DNA from 3 places in the Anoxybacillus kestanbolensis genome. Region 1 is predicted to be linked to each of the others. Evidence: riboswitches for the same ligand, from Rfam matches in the RefSeq annotation. Region 1 holds a riboswitch; each other region holds the start of a gene.
What was found. Region 1 has a riboswitch for S-adenosylmethionine ahead of BO219_RS06930 (methionine biosynthesis PLP-dependent protein). Riboswitches for the same ligand answer to the same signal wherever they lie in the genome.
Positions count from the first base shown of each region.

Region 2: linked by a shared signal. The riboswitch ahead of BO219_RS11920 (acetamidase/formamidase family protein) and the one ahead of BO219_RS06930 (methionine biosynthesis PLP-dependent protein) in region 1 are both predicted to bind S-adenosylmethionine.
Region 3: linked by a shared signal. The riboswitch ahead of mtnW (2,3-diketo-5-methylthiopentyl-1-phosphate enolase) and the one ahead of BO219_RS06930 (methionine biosynthesis PLP-dependent protein) in region 1 are both predicted to bind S-adenosylmethionine.

Region 1 is NZ_MQAD01000006.1:44,546-49,704, reverse strand. It holds gene BO219_RS06940 (DODA-type extradiol aromatic ring-opening family dioxygenase) at 1-560, opposite strand, end outside; gene BO219_RS06935 (cupin domain-containing protein) at 682-1,161, shown strand; SAM riboswitch class I at 1,276-1,383, shown strand; gene BO219_RS06930 (methionine biosynthesis PLP-dependent protein) at 1,446-2,549, shown strand; gene metC (cystathionine beta-lyase) at 2,553-3,692, shown strand; gene BO219_RS06920 (HD domain-containing protein) at 3,713-4,249, opposite strand; gene BO219_RS06915 (hypothetical protein) at 4,368-5,000, shown strand; tRNA gene BO219_RS06910 (tRNA-Val) at 5,103-5,159, shown strand, end outside.
Region 2 is NZ_MQAD01000025.1:584-6,576, reverse strand. It holds gene BO219_RS11940 (DUF1450 domain-containing protein) at 357-617, shown strand; gene BO219_RS11935 (DUF4183 domain-containing protein) at 724-1,107, opposite strand; gene BO219_RS11930 (DUF4183 domain-containing protein) at 1,698-2,081, shown strand; partial or broken gene BO219_RS11925 (pyridoxal-phosphate dependent enzyme) at 2,267-2,554, shown strand; gene BO219_RS11920 (acetamidase/formamidase family protein) at 2,860-4,164, opposite strand; SAM riboswitch class I at 4,368-4,476, opposite strand; gene BO219_RS11915 (bifunctional ADP-dependent NAD(P)H-hydrate dehydratase/NAD(P)H-hydrate epimerase) at 4,691-5,993, shown strand, end outside.
Region 3 is NZ_MQAD01000003.1:47,605-55,491, reverse strand. It holds gene BO219_RS02045 (matrixin family metalloprotease) at 1-483, opposite strand, end outside; gene BO219_RS02040 (ATP-binding protein) at 708-2,135, shown strand; gene BO219_RS02035 (ZIP family metal transporter) at 2,135-2,869, shown strand; gene BO219_RS02030 (1,2-dihydroxy-3-keto-5-methylthiopentene dioxygenase) at 2,882-3,418, opposite strand; gene BO219_RS02025 (methylthioribulose 1-phosphate dehydratase) at 3,431-4,039, opposite strand; gene BO219_RS02020 (2-hydroxy-3-keto-5-methylthiopentenyl-1-phosphate phosphatase) at 4,036-4,692, opposite strand; gene mtnW (2,3-diketo-5-methylthiopentyl-1-phosphate enolase) at 4,692-5,912, opposite strand; SAM riboswitch class I at 5,973-6,080, opposite strand; gene BO219_RS02010 (pyridoxal phosphate-dependent aminotransferase) at 6,170-7,342, opposite strand; gene BO219_RS02005 (carbon-nitrogen family hydrolase) at 7,439-7,887, shown strand, end outside.

The DNA of each region.
Region 1 (5,159 bases):
TCGAAAGCAACAGCCCAAGAATCTGCTTTCGTTTGTTCATCCCAGCGAAGCGCCATTAAATTGTGCACTGTGCCACCGCTGCCGAGAATCATGACACCTTCGTCACGCAACGGGCGGAGTGCCTCTCCGAGTTGAAACAATTGCTTTGGTGTCCACCACGGAACGACAGATGCTTGGATGATTGGAATGTTTGCCTCTGGAAATAGTCGGCTTAACAATACCCATGAACCGTGGTCAAGTCCACGTGTTTCATCGACATTGACGATAGGTGAGACGTGTTTGAATTGATGTTGGACGCGTTTTGCCCATTCTACTGAACCTTGTGCAGCATAGGTTACTTCATACAATTCACGTGGGAAGCCGGAAAAGTCATAAATCATCTCATACGTTCCAGCGATCGACGAAACGGTCGGTTGGCGTGTCATCCAATGTGCAGTAAAGACGACGATAGCTTTTGGATGCATCTGTTTTCCGAGCGTTGTTAAAAACGATGTATATGCGCTATCTTCAATCGCTAACATCGGTGATCCATGCGCAAGAAATAAAGCAGGTGCTTTCATTATCTCCCTCCTTTTTTTTAATGTACCATATATATTTCTGATTTGTCGATTTTTGCATGTGAGGCGCATGGTCGGGCAGTTGTGCATAACATGACGATGAATATGAAAAAGAGGTGAGAACATGTATTATTACTATCCGCATTACGTGTATCCAATGTATCCATATCCGATCATGCCTTATCCGCTTCCGAGGGAATATACGAAAGATTACGGACCGAACCCGTTTGTCATTCAAATTGAAGAAGCGACGAAACGAAACAATATGTTCCGTACGACGTTATGGACAGGTCCGCATTTACAAGTGACGTTAATGAGCTTGCGTGTCGGGGAGGATATTGGTTTAGAAATTCATCCGGGCGTGGATCAATTTTTACGTATTGAACAAGGCGAAGGGATTGTACGGATGGGGAAAAAGAAAAACGAGCTAACGTTTGAACGACGAGTGGGCGACGGTTCTGCTATTTTTGTCCCTGCTGGAACGTGGCATAATGTAATAAATATTGGAAACGTTCCGCTAAAATTGTATTCCATCTATGCACCGCCACAACATCCAGCGGGTACCGTCCATCCGACAAAAGCCGATGCTCTTGCGGCGGAATGAGAGAAAAGACTTGGGGGAAGCCCTCACGTGTTGGAAAAGGATAAAAAATAGTTGCAATTTTTCGGAAAATAAGATACATTAATTAAAAATCAGAAAATTCAATATCGTTTTACGTTCTTATCAAGAGAAGGGGAGGGACTGGCCCGATGAACCTTCAGCAACCAGCCGAAAGCGGTCAGGTGCTAAATCCAGCGAATTGGCGTTCAATTCGGAAGATAAGAAGAAGCGACTGTAAAAGCCTTCTTCTTTGAAGGCTTTTATTTTTTTAGAAAGGAAGAGAGCGAATGAGTCATATCGAAACACGGTTAGCGCAAATTGGAAATCGAAGCGAGACAGCGACAGGGACGGTCAATCCGCCTGTCTATTTTTCAACAGCGTATCGTCATGAAGGGATCGGACAGTCGACAGGGTACGATTACATTCGGACAGGAAACCCGACGAGACGTATTGTCGAGGAGGCGATTGCGCAGTTAGAAGAAGGGGATCAAGGGTTTGCATGTAGCTCAGGCATGGCGGCGATTCAAACGTTGTTTGCGTTGTTTGAAAGCGGCGATCATTTCCTCGTTTCGGCCGATTTATATGGCGGAACGTATCGGCTATTTGAAAAAGGGTGGAAGAAATACGGTTTATCGTTTACATACGTTGATTTTCGCGATCTCGATGCGGTAAAGGCGCATGTGACGGACAAAACGAAAGCGATTTTTTTAGAAACGCCGACAAATCCACTTATGCAAGAGGCGGATATTGAAGCGGTGGCAACGTTTGCGAAGCAATATGGGCTGCTTCTTATCGTCGATAATACGTTTTACACCCCTGTGTTACAAAAGCCATTAACGAAAGGGGCGGACATCGTCATTCATAGCGCAACGAAATATTTAGGCGGGCATAACGACGTGCTTGCCGGGCTCATTGTTGCCAAAGGAAAAGAGCTGTGCGAGCAACTCGCGATGTATCATAACGCCATCGGTGCGGTGTTGTCTCCGTTTGATTCATGGCTGTTAATTCGCGGCATGAAGACGCTTGCGCTGCGCATGCGTCAGCACGAACAAAACGCAAAGGCGATATATAAATTTTTAGTCGAACATGAAGATGTGACGGACGTATTGTATCCGGGAAGAGGAGGAATGTTGTCGTTTCGCGTGCGCGATGAAAAATGGGTGAATACCTTTTTACGAAGTTTAAAACTGATTACGTTTGCGGAAAGTTTAGGCGGTGTCGAAAGTTTTATTACGTATCCCGCAACGCAAACGCATATGGATATTCCAGAGGATATTCGCATCGCCAACGGGGTATGTAATCGTTTGTTACGTTTTTCGGTCGGCATTGAACACGATGATGATTTAATTGCTGATTTAGCACAAGCGTTTCAGCGTATGAAAGAGGTGTGAAAAGTGGATGTACAAACAAAGCTCGTTCACAATCAATGGCAGATTGATACGCAAACGGGGGCAGTGAGTGTCCCGATTCATCATGCGTCGACGTTTCATCAGTTTGATTTTGATACGTTTGGCAAGTACGATTATAGCCGTTCGGGAAATCCGACACGCGAGGCGTTGGAGGAGACGATTGCGGAATTAGAAGGTGGAGTGAGCGGTTTTGCGTTCGCTTCCGGCATGGCTGCCATTTCTACGGCATTTTTATTGTTGTCAAAAGGCGATCACGTACTGATTACCGATGACGTATATGGTGGAACGTATCGCATCATCACGGACGTATTGAGCCGATTTGGCATTGAACATACGTTTGTTGATATGACCGATTTAGATGCGGTGGCGCGTCACATTCGTCCAAATACGAAAGTCATTTATATGGAAACGCCGTCCAATCCGCTTTTGAAAATTACAGATATTCGTGGGGTTGTGAAGCTTGCGAAAGCGCACGGTTGTTTGACGTTTTTAGATAATACGTTTGCGACTCCTTTGTTGCAGCGTCCGCTTGATCTCGGTGTCGATGTCGTTTTGCATAGCGCAACGAAATTTTTAGCAGGTCATAGCGATGTCATTGCTGGACTTGCGGTTGTGAAAGACGAGCGTCTCGCAAAACAGCTTCGCAAACTGCAATATTCGTTTGGGGCCGTGCTCGGTGTGCAAGATGCGTGGCTTGTGTTGCGTGGATTAAAAACGTTGCACGTTCGGTTAGAGCATTCGTCTCGTTCAGCTATGCAATTGGCGCAATTTTTACATCGTCATCCGAAAGTGGCACATGTATATTATCCAGGGCTTTCGCATCATGAGGGGCACGTCATTCATCGCGAACAAGCGCGCGGATTTGGGGCGGTGTTGTCGTTTGAATTGGAAGATGAACAAGCGGTGCGAACGTTCGTCCAACATGCGCACATTCCTATTTTTGCGGTCAGTTTAGGGGCGGTCGAATCGATTTTATCGTATCCAGCGAAAATGTCGCATGCGGCGATGCCGAAAGCGGAACGCCTTCGTCGCGGCATTACGGACGGTTTGTTGCGCATAAGCGTTGGACTTGAGGCAATGGATGATTTAATGGCCGACTTTGAACAGGCGTTATCGTATGTATAGGCTAGGTATAACACCTAGCCTTAGCTAATTTGGTCGAGAGCGTTACGTTGTAGTTGTTGTTCGACCATGCGATCGAGCTGTTGAATTTTTTTTAAAGCGAGTTCGTCATCGATTTGGCGATAATGATGTTTGCCACCCGGTTCTTCATCTGCTTCATCGGCGAGCTTCACGATCGTTTGAAGCGGTTTTCGTTTTAGTTCTCCTTCTGGAAGATACGAATCGGTGTGAAGCAAAATGGCGAGGGCAATTTCTTTGGCGTGTTGAGGATGTTCGCCGAGTCGAATAAGTAACTTATGCGCTCGCTCTGCCCCTTTAATCGCATGAATATCGTTTTGTTTATATGTTTCATAGTCCCACGTTCCGTTTGAGTACCATTCATAATGACCGATATCGTGAAGCAAAGCAGCTTTTGTCGCTAAATCGACGTTCACTCCATAAAGCAAGGCGAGGCGATATGCGTGGTATGCGGTAGCGATGGCGTGCGCGACGCCTGAACGTTTCAAATATTTTTGAGTGATGGGGTGAAGGAAGATGTCAGTTAATGTGACACGTCTCATAGCTCACCATCCCTTTCGAATGTTTTTCTAATCATCATACCACGTCTACTTTTAACATGGCAATACATATTTTTTTCGTTTTTTCTTCATACTAAATGAAAAAGTATGGAGGACACATATGTTTTTATCATTATTATTATCGGTTATGACAGCGCTTTCGTTCAATGGGGATACTTGCACAAAAAAATTAGAGGAAGCAAACGTACAACTATGTGGCAAAGAAGATGGAGATTGGGTGCGTCATTTTACGCTTCACGTCGGTCAACAGACGTATGCGTTTCCGGAATGGGAACATGTCAACGATCCGAAGGTGATCCCGCAATTGCATTCGGTAGATGTCACAAAAGATGGAAAAGAAGATATTGTCGTTTTTCTCGTGAAAGCGCGCGGCAACGGCACGTATAAAAACGAAGTGCACGTATTTGCCCATCACGAAAACGGGATAGAAGAAATGATCGTCGAAGATCCGCGCACCGTTGTTTTGAAGAGTGTGAAGATGAGGGAAACAGACGAAGGAACAGAGCTGATTATAGATCATGTGCACGCGCTCATTCCGTATAACCGCCAAGGCGGGAAAGGCGTCAAAGTGACGTTCGATCGCTTTTTAAAATACGCGCTCGATAAACAAAAACTGAAGGCCGTTTTACTTCTCGAACGAAAAAAAGGCGAATACATCGGCAGTTTAATCGTCACGTATGAATATAAAGACGGTCTTTTCCAAGGCACGCATATCGACTTTATCCGCCATTAGCCATTGCATACGCGATGGCTAAAAATTTTTTAAAAAAAATATTTGACAATGTGGGGGGACGTCAGTATAATAAAAAATGTGTTCGATAGGACAACAACATACGATTCCGTAGCTCAGCTGGGAGAGCGCCACCTTGACAGGGTGGAGGTCGCTGGTTCG
Region 2 (5,993 bases), on a different contig from region 1:
TTGCGGTATCACCAAAAAACGGCAGCGAAATTGCTGCCGTTTTAACATTTTTTCTGATTCATCTCTTGCCTCTAAACGAAATACAGGCGGAAGATGTTCAGTGGTATCGCTTTTCGTGTTTAGTTCTCATGGTGGAAGCAAAATCTGTAGGGCTCATTTTTTTGGATGGATGGCTAATAAACCATCTCAATAAAAGCGTGCAAAAAATTGTTGAAAAAATTGGACATTTTCGCGCTCAATTTTTTTATTTTTTGTCTCCTTTTATCATTTGTTGTGACGTAGCAACGAATTTTTGTTATCATTAAAAAACAATGAGAATGATAATAGTTTTCATTAAAAAGGTGTTTCGTTAAAATATGGAGAAAATTTATTTTTGTCGCGAAAATGGGTTTGAGACGAAAAAGCTATATAAGTTTTTCAAATCAATTTATAAAGAGATAAAAATCAAACGTAAAGATTGTCTCGGTAAGTGCAAAATTTGTAAAAACTGTCCTTTTGTATTAATAGATGGTGAAGTTGTCAAAGGTACAACAGTCGATGAACTTTATTATGAAGTGAATCATCGTATATCAGAAGAATGGTGGAAATTTCGAGGTAACAGATGCAGCAGGAAATAAGATAACAATAGTCAGTGTTTGTATTTTTAACATATTCACCGAGAAAGTCTCCCGCCTCTAAAAAATAACGTGCAGGCGGGAGAGGTTCACGGGAATTTGATAGCTATTATGTTGTAACAGTTGTTGTCGACGATGGAGCAAATTGAACAATTTCTAACACGATAGGTGTACCAGCAGGTATTGGATCACCGCCAGCAGGAACATTAATCGCAAGCGATCCGACAGTTGTGGCACCTGGTGTATATGTCGAGATATCGTCCATTTGTAAAACACCGTTAATATAAACATTATAGTAACTATTATTGGCTGCTAAAGTTGGTAGAGTTGTAGCGGCTGTTCCATCATCTTGAAAAAAATCTGCTGCATCGATTGTTAATGTCGAGCCCGCAGCTGTTTCTGCTGTTGTAACATAGAAAAATCTTGTGTCGGTTGGTACTGCATCCGTTGTCGTGGAAGCAGAAACGAAAAGTTTCATGAGTTGAAGAGCCATATGTGTATCCCCCTTTCTTTGAAAAATTGATTGATTTGAATGTTTAAGATAATAAAAATCAAATGTAAGATGACATCTGATATGTCAGAAAAATCGATTAGTTGTTTGACGTGTATAGATGTTGTCTACATTTGTTGATTATCAAAAACATTTTCAATTTATAATATGACTGATTTACATGAATTGCTTTAGCCGTTTGTCATATATAACTCTAACTTAAACTTTGAACATATGAATTAAACATGAAAATCAACCAGGGTTCGGCTCGCTTTTTAAATATGTTGGAAAATTATATATAGTTCGTAAAAAGTAAAAATAAAATGCAAAAAATGATGAATCTGTGCCAGTGATTGAAAAATATGAAATGAATCGTTTATTATATTTAATCTAGCTTCATGTTCACTTTATTTATTCATTTTGCATATAATGTATAAATCCATTTGCACAATTCCATTCTTAAAAAGATGTCGCATATGGGGAAAGTGTGTTTTGAAATCTTTTATTGCGGGAAGAAAGGAGTGTTTCACTCTAATTTATCGCCTTATTTCAAATAGGGTGTATTTACTAAATTTTCAATTTGGGTGGTATCAATGAAACGAGATAATAAATATCAGAAACATATCATTGCTGTTCCAAAAGTTTATGATTGGATAAACACCACATCAATCGTTCAAATTTGCTTTACTATTAAAATTCCCCCTCAAGTTTTACAAGTGGATACTTACCAATATAATGCTATATCAGACGGAATAAAAACAGTTTATACGAATGCGGATGAATTAGTTGAATATGGAAATAAAGGAATATTAGACCCGACGAAGGTATCGTTTATTAATTTATTTATCAATGGAGTGTTACAACCTAAAAACCTATATGAAGTTCAAGAAGGAATGCTGACTTTAAAGTCTGCTGACACTCCAATGGCGGGTGCTCCGATCATTCTTCAATTTATTACGATAAAAGCAGGCATTTAAATGATATATTCTCTTTTCATACTTTCCTTTCTAGCAGGTAGACAAATTTTCGTCATACACCTAGAAAGGATTTATTTTTATGATTCGTTCCAATTCTTCCTCATTCTAATTAAGCAGGCAAAGAATGTGAAGTCAGTCAACTGTAAAATAATCCTTCTACCAATAATATTTATCCCGTTCTAATCGATCACGAGTTTAACGAAGAATTTAAATTTTACTTAAAGGAGTATGTCGGCCGTGCAAATCCGCTTACTTTTGCGGCTCGGCTTACCGAGCGGTTAGGCGGAGCAAAAATCTATCTGAAACGCGAAGATTTAAACCATACCGGTTCACATAAGATTAATAATGTCATCGGACAAATTTGGCTTGCGAAACGAATGGGGGCGAAGCGCGTAATCGCTGAAACAGGTGCGGGACAGCACGGTGTCGCCACAGCGACAGCTTGTGCAATGTTTGGCATGGATTGCACGATTCAATCAAACGGTGCCAGGCACTGTTCGTATGGCAACCGTTCTATTCATATTTTAAATGCCCCTTCTCCAGCCGCAACTGCTTCCATTGAAATTGGAAAGGAAATGATTCGACATTTAGAAAAGTTCCGTTTGGTTGTATAAAATAAGAAATGTACAAAAAACAACCCCATACCCCTTCATCGCGGTATGGGGTATCTTTATAATTTTGCTTGTTCCTAAGAACAACAATAGCTGTCTGTTCTTGCATTAAATTGTGTTAAGTACTTCCCTGACATAATTACGACTACCATGTGATTCTATATAAACTACCCTAAAGAATGGGGATATTGATCGCGTACTAATTGAGTAATGCCAATCTTATCTAGATATTTTACAGGGCATAAGAACGTTACCGTTACTACGCCTGGATGTCTACCAATTTCGATAGAACCTGTAATCGTTGCCCGATTCATTACTTCCGGAACCGTAATCCCTAAAACCTCGGCGGCTCTTTTTAAACCATTTTCAGTTGCTTCATTTAAGTTTGCCCCCGTTCCAATAAAGGAAATAGGGAGGGATTCCTCTAATTTTTTTACACCCCATTGTTCCGCTATATCAAGTGCCATCTCTTTTTCTTTCTTAGTAATAGGTTTTGCCAGATAAGGAAGATCCTCTTCTACAGGTAAAAGAATAGGACCATCAATATTTAAACCTTTAATGACTTTCACTTGAAGAGTTACTATTCCGGCTACATCAGTCGTATGCCCTGCTATTTCACCATCTCCTTGCATAGCGTGCATATCCCCGAGGTAAACACCACCGCCTCGCACTTTTACAGGACAAATGAGAACAGCGCCTTCCCGTACCCGATTAATATCCATATGTCCATCGGTACGATCTTTTAATTGTTCCCGTGTTATAGCATATTCATGCGGAGCGTCTATTAAAAACTGACCAAAATCCCCGGCATTATGGGAATCTGGTAAAGGCCGTGCAGGTGTCGTACCAAGCTGACCCAAGAATGGGCGAACTCTTGCAACTGTTCCAACCAAATCGTGCGGAGCAAATGTTACAATCGGATTTTGTACTGAATTATCAGGTGTCGCCATATAATAGCGACCTTCTCTAGCAATCTGTTCTGCTGCCTCTTTATGCAAAGTAACTCCTATATTCTTGTTGGAATCGAAAGCGATCGTATAACCATTAGTAAATTCAAATGGTGATACATCTGCACCACAATTTGCACAACGAATGGCCTCTTGGCCTATTCCCTCAATCTTAGTCTCCGGATATAGCGTTCCGCATTTAGGACATTTTACAGCAACAAATGGATCCCCTAAAAATCTTCCCTCTACCGGCTTATCATTTCCCGATGAAGTGGCGATTGAAGTTACACGGATTGATTTAATTTTAATGGCAATAGCGTCTCCCACTTCTGCTCCTTCTACAAAAACAGGTTTAGTTACCTCATGACCGCCACGGATACAAGGTGTAATCATCGGTCCCCAACACCCAGGAGCAGTATTAGCAATAATATACCCGCCATCTTTTACAGGTCCAAGCATTTCACCATTGGGATCTAAAATCCCATTCGTAAATTCATTCACAAATACCGTTTGTTTCGCTTCCATATTTTCTCCCCCATTTAAAAAAATATTTACTTATTGATAGCAATTATAAGGGAATAAGCCAAATGTATCAATTTTAGTTGAAAATCCGCCAAAATTAAAACCAAAAGAATGTTGATTTTACAGCATTCTTTTGGTTTGCTTTTTTTAGATTTCGGGATTAAATACTACTTTTCGGACGGCCCCATCGGGTATCTATTGTACACGACTTATCTTTCAGAATGAAAGCCATTCTGCAGGATTTGGCACCGTTCCTGTTATAAGGAGGTTGCCGGACGTCATAGGGCCTGTTCCCTCGGTCACTCTTGATAAGCGGTGATCGTATTCAATTTTTACAACAATAATAATATATTTTTATCTATGTCAACGGAAGATAACGCTTACATTCTTGGTGTATATAGAAAAAAATTTTTTAACGAGTTTTTCATATAGGCAGGGAAGAACGTCAACATGGTTAGTAAACTATACGTAATAGGAAAAAGTGATTTAAAATACTTGTATGAGATTAAAAATTTGCGGGGTGATCTTCATGCGCGTTGTGACTGCTTCAGAAATGTACGCGATTGATCGATATACCATTCAGCAAATCGGCATGAGTGAAGAATCGTTGATGGAAAATGCCGGACAAGCTGTCGCTACAGTTTTGCTGGAACGAATTCAACCTGCTCAGCGCGTCGCTGTATTAGCAGGAACAGGAAACAATGGCGGCGACGGGTTTGTTGTTGCGAGGGTGCTAAAGAGTTATGGTTATACGACGGATTTATGGTTAATACCGCCAAAGGAAAAAGTAAAAGGCGCGGCGAAAAAAGCACTTGAAATCTATGAAAATTCGGGATATGAAGTAAAGAATTACATAGGAAATGAGAAGGAATTTATCGAACAATTACGTCATTATGACGTGATCATTGACGCTTTGCTTGGAATTGGCATAAATGGGGCATTGCGCTCTCCATATAAAGAAATCATTGAAAAAGTGAACGAAGCAAAGGAGCTTGTTGTGTATGCCATTGACGTACCAAGCGGAATTCCGGCGGACGGCGGAGCGGTGGAAACAGCGATTCAGGCGGATGTAACGATTACGATTCAATATCCAAAGCTAAGTGCATATACTTTTCCAACAGCTGATTACTATGGTGAATTAATCGTAGTCGATATTGGTATTCCGCCGCTTTCTCTAGAAAAAAATGCCGAGTTTCGCCGACTATGGAGTGAGGCGGCTGTTGCAAGAACGCTGCCGGTAAGAAAGCGTTCGTCCCATAAAGGTACTTATGGAAAAGGGCTTGTAATTGGCGGCTCGCGAAATATGACAGGCGCTGTCATTATGACCGCAAAAGCGGCTTTAAGAAGCGGAGCTGGATTGCTGACAATGGCTGTTCCGGATGATGTTTATCCCGTTGTCGCCACCCATATTCCAGAGGTGATGTATCATCCGTGTTCATCGTTGAACGGCTGCTTTGCCGGGGAAATCGATTTGATCACCTTGGATGTTGACGCGATTGCCGCAGGACCGGGCATGGGGAGAACGATGGGAGCGAAAAGTGTTGTCCAAAAGGTGCTATGCCAAGATGTTCCAGTCGTTCTTGATGCGGATGCGTTATATTTTTGGAACGATTATGTTTCGATAATACGTGAACGAACAGAAGCGACGATTTTAACGCCGCATCCTGGAGAAATGGCGCGAATGCTTGGCGTTTCCATTGACGATGTCGAAAGAGACCGTTTTGGCATTGCAAAGCAATTTGCAATGAGCAATGGTGTTTACCTTGTGTTAAAAGGACCTTACACCATTGTCACGACTCCAGATGGAAAGCAATACGTGAATACAAGCGGAA
Region 3 (7,887 bases), on a different contig from region 1:
TCCTAAAGCATGCCCTATCTCATGAGCTGTCGTTTCTCTCGTTTGAACCCAAGATAACTTTTGAAAACCCGGTAAATAAATTCTCAACTGCGACTTATCGTATGTACAGTCCCAACAAGCAGTCACTTGTCCTAGCCAGTTCACATTATAGTTGATGCAATCGGCAACGACAGAACCCATGTCCTTCGTACTAGCCCACCATTTGTAGTTAGCTTGGGAATCATCGTACGTTCTAGTCGTACCAATAAGAGAAGAACTATCAAACGCTTCTGAACCATAAACCGCTCTCGCTTCATAACCAGCTTGGATAACCGACGAATCAATCCAATATTTTAATGAGTTTGGGTTCCTATATTTCCCACCAAATAACTCATAAGCATACGTATTGCTACTAAAAATGAAATATAACATGATAATACATAAAAAAATAAATCGTCCCAAATTAGGAACCTGTCTTTTTCCTCCCGTAAACATTTTACTCATACCAAACCCGCTCCCCCTGACAATGTGTTGTTGTTTTAATTTTTATGTGATCATACCATTTTTTTTTTTTTTATGTAAACCGATTTTTGATTGGAACATATTTCCATACTCTACAACATAACAAAACCCCCTCCAATTTTGGCGGGGTTTTTTCATTTTCTCAGTCTTTTTTTCATCTTTATGTTATAATATTCCTTGAATTTTGTTTTGTTGAGGGAGCATATATGGGGAGAGAGAGAATGAGACGATGGTTGTACATCTTGCTTGTTATGATCCCATGCCTTGTAGGAAGCGCGTGGATTGTGCTTTGGCAAGATGAACAACAGCAACAACAATTGCTTGAAGGAACGCGCTTGTTTGCGAATATACATAAAAACGATCTCGATCGCTTTCTTGCGGAGACAACGACAAAACTCGAGACGTTAGCGTTTATGGTTAGCAAACATATGGCGATGTTAAGCGAAAAAGACATAAACGACATGTTGCAACAAATAGAAAAACAAGACGTTCGTTTTCATCACATATCGTTTTTTTCTGAAAGTACAAGTTCAGCGATGCGATTGGCGAAAACGACAAAACAAACGGTCATTGACAGCGATCATACAACAACGATCGTCACACCGATTGTCGATGAAAAAACAAGTGATACAGTCGGTTTTTTTGTGGCGGAATTACGTATGGATTACATAAAAAAACGGATGAAAATCATTGACCAAGGCGCATCGTTTCGTTTATATGATGAGCGTGGAACGATGTTGTTGGCAACAAACGACATTCGCCCATCACAACAAACGGTGACGGTTCATTTAAATTATGCACCATGGATAATTGAAGCGAACGTGCCGCACGTAACGATGAAACAAAATGTGCAAACATCCCTTCCATACATCTTATTGCTGATCGTCGCCATCCATATTGTTTGGCTACTGATTCAATATTGGCTATTAAAACGGCAAACGATGCTTGAACGCATAGAGACCGAAGCACAAAAACTCGAACTTGTCGGCACACTCGCCGCAAGCACGGCGCATGAAATTCGCAACCCACTCGCTGGCATTAAAGGATTTATTCAACTATTAAGTGAAAAACATAAAGATAACGAATCACAACTTTATTTTTCCGTCATTCAAAATGAAATTACACGCATTAACGATATTGTGAACGAATTTTTAATTCTCGGCAAACCGACGGCACAAAAACTTGAAACGTGTGATTTAAACTATATTGTGCAAAGCATTCATCCGATGATTGAGTCGCAAGCGCATTTACATAACGTCGTCTATACGTTTCAACGTGCCGATGTACCACTTCCGATTCGTTGTTCAAAAGATCATTTAAAACAAGTCGTCTTAAATTTAGCAAAAAATGCGATCGAAGCGATGACCGATGGAGGTGAGCTAACGATTTCGCTGACGAAACAAAACGACTGGGCGATGCTGCAAGTGACGGACAATGGATGCGGCATTCCAAACGACGTAAAACACAAACTGTTTCAACCGTTTGTCACATCGAAACAAACGGGAACAGGACTTGGGCTCGTCGTCTGTAAACGTATCATCGATATGCATGAAGGGACAATCGACATTCATAGCATAGAAAAGAAAGGAACGACGATTACCGTTCGTCTTCCTTTACGACAGGAGGTGGAATGATGGTCGATATGCTCATCGGAAGCACGTTATCGGCGCTAGCGACAGGAGCTGGCGCTGTTCCGATTTTATTTTTGTCGCGCTCATTAACGCACAAACGGCGCGACATGTTGCTCGCTTTTACAGCTGGTGTTATGATGGCGGCATCGATGCTTGGGTTAATTCCTGAGTCACTTTCTTCTGGCACGTTTTTGTCTCTTGCGGTTGGATTGTGCTTTGGGGTGTTTACGCTGACACTTCTTGAAAACATCGTACCGCATATCGACTTAGCACATACAAAAAGCGGCATCAAAATGGATCAAAAAGCGCTGCTTGTCCTTACGGCGATTACGCTTCATAACATTCCAGAAGGTTTATCTGTTGGCGTGAGTTATGCCTCGGGGGAACAAAATCATATCGGGGATTTAATTGCGCTTGCGATCGGCTTTCAAAATGCACCTGAAGGATTGCTCGTTGCGCTTTTTTTATTTAACCAACATATATCAAAAGGAAAAGCGTTTTTCATGGCAACCGGGACGGGAATGATCGAGCTCGTCGCCTCCATCATCGGCTTTTATTTAACGTCCGTCGTCGACGCGCTCGTTCCGTACGGATTAGCGTTTGCGGCTGGTGCGATGTTGTTTATTATTTATAAAGAGTTAATCCCTGAAAGCCATGGCGACGGAAACGAACAATCATCGACGTATGCGTTTATTATCGGTTTGCTCGTTATGGTGTTTTTAATTGAAGCATTTTAAAAAGAAGGAGCGTTACGCCCCTTCTTTTTCTTCATACGGATGTGCCACCCAGCCAGATGGATCAATAAACAACCGCACCGCGACGACTTGGCGATCGTCCATTAACGTAAAGAAATGCGGGTTTCCTTCTGGTACAGAAATGACATCCCCTGCTTCAAGTTCAACGTCAAAGTAGCCTGTATTTTCGTCCCCTTTAATGACGAAAATGCCATGGCCAGCAACGATTGCACGCACTTCATCTTCTGTATGCGTATGCACTTGTTCAAATTTTTTCAATAGCTCTTCTAAATTTGGCGTTTGTTCGCACAAGGCGACGACGTCCCACGCTTGGTACCCTCTACGCTTCGCTAAATCTTCAATTTCTGTTTGAAACGTCGCTAAAATATCCGCCTTTTCTTCGTCTGTTAATACAAATTTGTTTTGAAGATGCGTTGGAAGTTTACTTGCATCCCAATGTTCGTACAACACCCCTTGCTTATTTAAAAACGTAGCGACGTTTTCCTTTCCTTCAATCACTTCACCTGTGTTGCGCACTTTAATAACTGCCATACATACTCCCCCTTATCGTTTTAAAAGTAGTAGTTTCACATAATATTGACATAAAAACTCGCATGCTTCTAAAAACTTTTTCGCTTCAAACGCATCTTTTCCCCATACGGTAATGCCGTGGTTGCGAATAAGTACCGCTCCGGCGTCCGCGTGCACATGTTTCGCAAACGCATCCGCTAACGTCGGAATATGGGCGAAATTCGGAATAATCGGAATACGAAATGCCGCATCTTCTTCCCATAATCCGAACGCTTTAATGAGTTCTTGATTTGTAAAAACGACTTCCCCTTCGTCACCGTACCATTCGGAAATAACGTTATTGTCAACGGTATGGACATGAAGCACACAACCAGCGTTCGTTTTATTGTAGATTTTAACGTGAAGAAGCGTCTCAGCTGACGGCTTTAAATGCGTCGCTTCGGCTGGCTGTCCGTCCGCACCGACGAGTAAAAAGTCTTCTGCTGTTTCTTTTCGTTTATCTTTTCCGCTAGCGGTCACAAGAAACGTAAGCGGCTCATCGCTCACCTTTAGCGACAAGTTGCCGCTCGTTCCCATAAACCAGTCGCGCTCCGCTAGTTCTCGTTTCACTTCCGCAAGTTCTTCCCATTTTTTTTGTCTCACACGATCACCTCGCTTTCTTGTAACGCGTCAATGACATCATAAAACGTCGTGAACGGTGTATGTGGCAAATGAAGCTCCCGGCATTTTTCAAGCAAAAAGTCGCGCGCGATGACGTAATCGGCTAGTTTCGCCGCCGCTAAATCGGTAATGGAATCGCCAATCACAATCGTTTTTGCCCCTTTTGGCGCGAGTTTACGAAGAAGCGACGGCTTGCAGCACCCGCATTCATTTTTGCAATGTTCATCGCACGCATACGGCCACGTAATGTGAATCGTTTCTCCGCTAAAGTCAGCGCTGTTACAAAAAATGCGCTCTTTTTCAACAAGTCCGTCTAACAGCGGATAAACGAAAAAGTCGATGCCGCCGCTCACGATATAAAGCGGAATTTCCCGTTCGTTTGTAAATGCGACAAAGTCGGAAAATCCGTCGCGAATGCGGGCAGTGTCAAGCAAAAATTGCACGATGTCTTCTTTTAGCGTCGTCGGCAATAGCGAAAACATACGTCCGACACCTTGTTGTACGGAACATCTTTGCGCAAGTACGTCATCTTTGATGGCCTCCCACTCGGGCGGAGCGAACTGTTTCATAAGCGCAATAATGTTGTCGTTTAACGTAATCGTTCCATCAAAGTCGCAAAAAATAATTGGCTTCATCAAGCGCTCCCCCATAAATCAAGCGCTTGTTGTAACGCTTCGTTTTCTTTTGCCGCATCATGAAGCGAACGACCAGCAAGCACCGCATCAACTGCGGCACGAAACGCTTGCCCGCCACCAATTGCCCCGCTCGGATGACCATGCACTCCGCCGCCTGCGTTAATGACGGAGTCGATGCCAAAATCGCGCACTAAAAGCGGCACAAGCCCCGGATGAATGCCGGCGGATGGCACAGGGAATGTGCGTAAAAACGGTTCTTCTTTCGTAAGTTCATGGGCAATCGCAACCGTCTGTTCTTTTTCAAGCGCGACACTTCCATACGGTGATGGGAAAAGCGAAAAATCCGCCCCGGCCATGCGCAATAGTTTTCCAAGAAGAAGCGCATAGCTAACTCCATATACGTGCGATGAGGCGATCGCGCCGCTAAACGACGGATGTGCCATAATCGGCAAGCGAATGTCATCGTCTTCACGAAGCGCTTGCAACACGTCAAGTCCGTATGTAAACACGTTAAACAACAACACGTCCGCCCCTAGCTCCGCCGCACGCTTCGCTTTGTCTTTTAGTTCAAACGTTTTACCTGTTAAATTGACCGCATATAACGTTCGATGCCCTGTTTGTTCGTACACCTCTTGTAGCGCTTGTTTTCCTGCGACAATGCGCTTTTCAAACGGCGTTAAGTCATTGTCAAATAAAATTTCATCGTCTTTCACGAGATCGACCCCACCGAGCGCTTGTAGTTTTAATTGTTCGGTGACGTATTGTAAATCACGCCCAATGACCGCTTTAAAAATGCTCATCACAAGCGGACGGTCAAAAACGCCAAGCTTTTCGCGTATGCCGTCAATGCCAAAGCGCGGGCCCGGAAACGCACGCTTCAGTTCGTCAGAAAACGTTAAATCAACAAGTTTAATCGTTCCGTCAAGCGACAATTTTCCAAACGTCGTCGTCAAAATCGCTGGAAAATCGGCGCTAAAATTGACGCTCGGATACGAAATGCGCACGAGGGCACGCTTTAGTCTTTTGCCAAAAAACGTATTGACCCGCTCATCTTCTTCGAGCTGTTCAATGGACTGAACAACGCCTTTATGTTTTTTCAACTGCTCTTGTTCAAGCTGCGGCAAATCGGTCCACGACCCGACAGTCAATCCAAGCGCAATCCCTTCCGCTTTTTTCACTAAGTCTTTGTCGTCATGAATCAAATATGTTGCGGTAATCATCTTCCCACTCCTTTACAAATAAAAAACCTCTTCATAAGAAGAGGCTCAATCGTTCGTCTCTTCTTATCTCTCAGCTCATTGCTGCGAGAATTAGCACCGTGCTTAACACTTGTTAAGTCGGTTGCCGGGCTTCATCGGGCTCGTCCCTCCACCTACTCTTGATAAGAATTCGCAATGTATAAAATTTTTCAAACAGTTCGTTTTTCACAAATTTAATTCGAATTATGACAGCACATGCCGATTTTGTCAACGATTTTTTAAAAAAGTTGCAACCGCCCGATGCGTTCCGCTGCTTCTTGAAGTCTTGCTTCGCTTGTGAGCAGCCCTGTGCGCACATAGCCTTCCCCATGTTCGCCAAACCCAATGCCCGGAGCGACCGCCACGTGCGCTTTTTGAAGCAAAAGGTCAGCAAACGTTTCCGACGTATAGCCGTTTGGCACCGGAAGCCAAGCGAAAAACGAACCTGCTGGCGCTTGCACATTCCAGCCGATGTCACGCAATGCATGAACGAACGTGTTTCTTCTTGCTTCATACGTCGCGACAAGCTCGGCGACGCATTGTTGCGAATCAAGTAGTGCGACTGCTGCCGCTTCTTGAATCGCCCCGAACATGCTGACGTATAAATGGTCTTGTAATACGTTGATCGCTTCGATCATGCTTTCGTTACCGACCGCAAAACCGATGCGCCATCCTGCCATATTGTACGTTTTTGAGAACGTATAAATTTCAATGCCGACGTCTTTGGCCCCTTCGACTTGTAAAAAGCTTACTGGCTTTTTCCCGTCAAAGCCGATCGCTCCGTATGCGAAATCGTGTACAACACCGATACGATGTTTTTCAGCAAACGAAACGGTTTGTTGAAAAAACGATTTCGTTGCGGTTGCGCCGGTCGGATTGTTCGGATAGTTTAAAAACATCAGTTTCGCCTTGCGAACGACATCTTTGTTTAGCTCCTCGTAATTAGGTAAAAAGCCGTTTTCCGCCCGTAGCGGCATCATTTCCATGCGCGCCCGCGCAAGCACGACCCCCGACCAATAGTCTGGATAACCAGGGTCAGGAACGAGCACAACATCGCCCGGATTTAATAAGCAAAGCGGCATTTCAACAAGCCCTGCTTTTCCGCCAAACAAAATAGCGACTTCTTTTTCAGGATCAATCGTCACGCCATACTCGCGTTTATAAAACGTCGCGACTGCTTCTTTCAAAAACGAATAGCCGCGAAATGGTGAATATTTATGATACATAGGCTTTGCTACCGCCTGTTGCATCGCGCTTACAATGTGCGCTGGTGTCGGCTGATCTGGATTTCCTTGTCCGAGATTAATGACATCATGCCCTTCGGCAATGACTGCGTTCACTTTTTGCACGAGCGAAGCAAAAAATTGCTTCGGAAGTTGCTGTAACAAGTTCGATTGCGGAAATGTTTTCATTTTTCACACCTACTTCACAAAAAGGTTGAAATTCTAGTCAAGAATCATATATCGTAAAAATCAAAATGTAAAGAAAATTTTTTTGAGGTGAATGAGATGAATATCGCTTGCGTACAAATGGACATTGCGTTTGGAGCACCGGAAAAAAATAAACAAACAGTCGTGCGCTACATGGAACAAATCGCGAAAGAAGCCGATGTCGTCGTTTTACCTGAACTATGGACGACAGGTTACGATTTAACGAGACTTGCTCATATTGCCGATGAAAACGGCGAACAAACGAAAGCGTTTCTTTCCGAACTTGCCCGCACGTATCATGTGCATATCGTCGGTGGATCGGTCGCGAAAAAAGTGGCGGACAACATAACGAATACGATGTATATCGTCCATCGAAACGGCGATGTCGTTTGTGAATATAACAAACTTCATTTGTTTAAATTGATGGATGAGCATGTATATTTACAAGCGGGAGAAACGACCGGGCTATGTTCGCTCGATGAAACGACGTGTGCGGGGGTCATTTGTTATGACATTCGCTTTCCAGA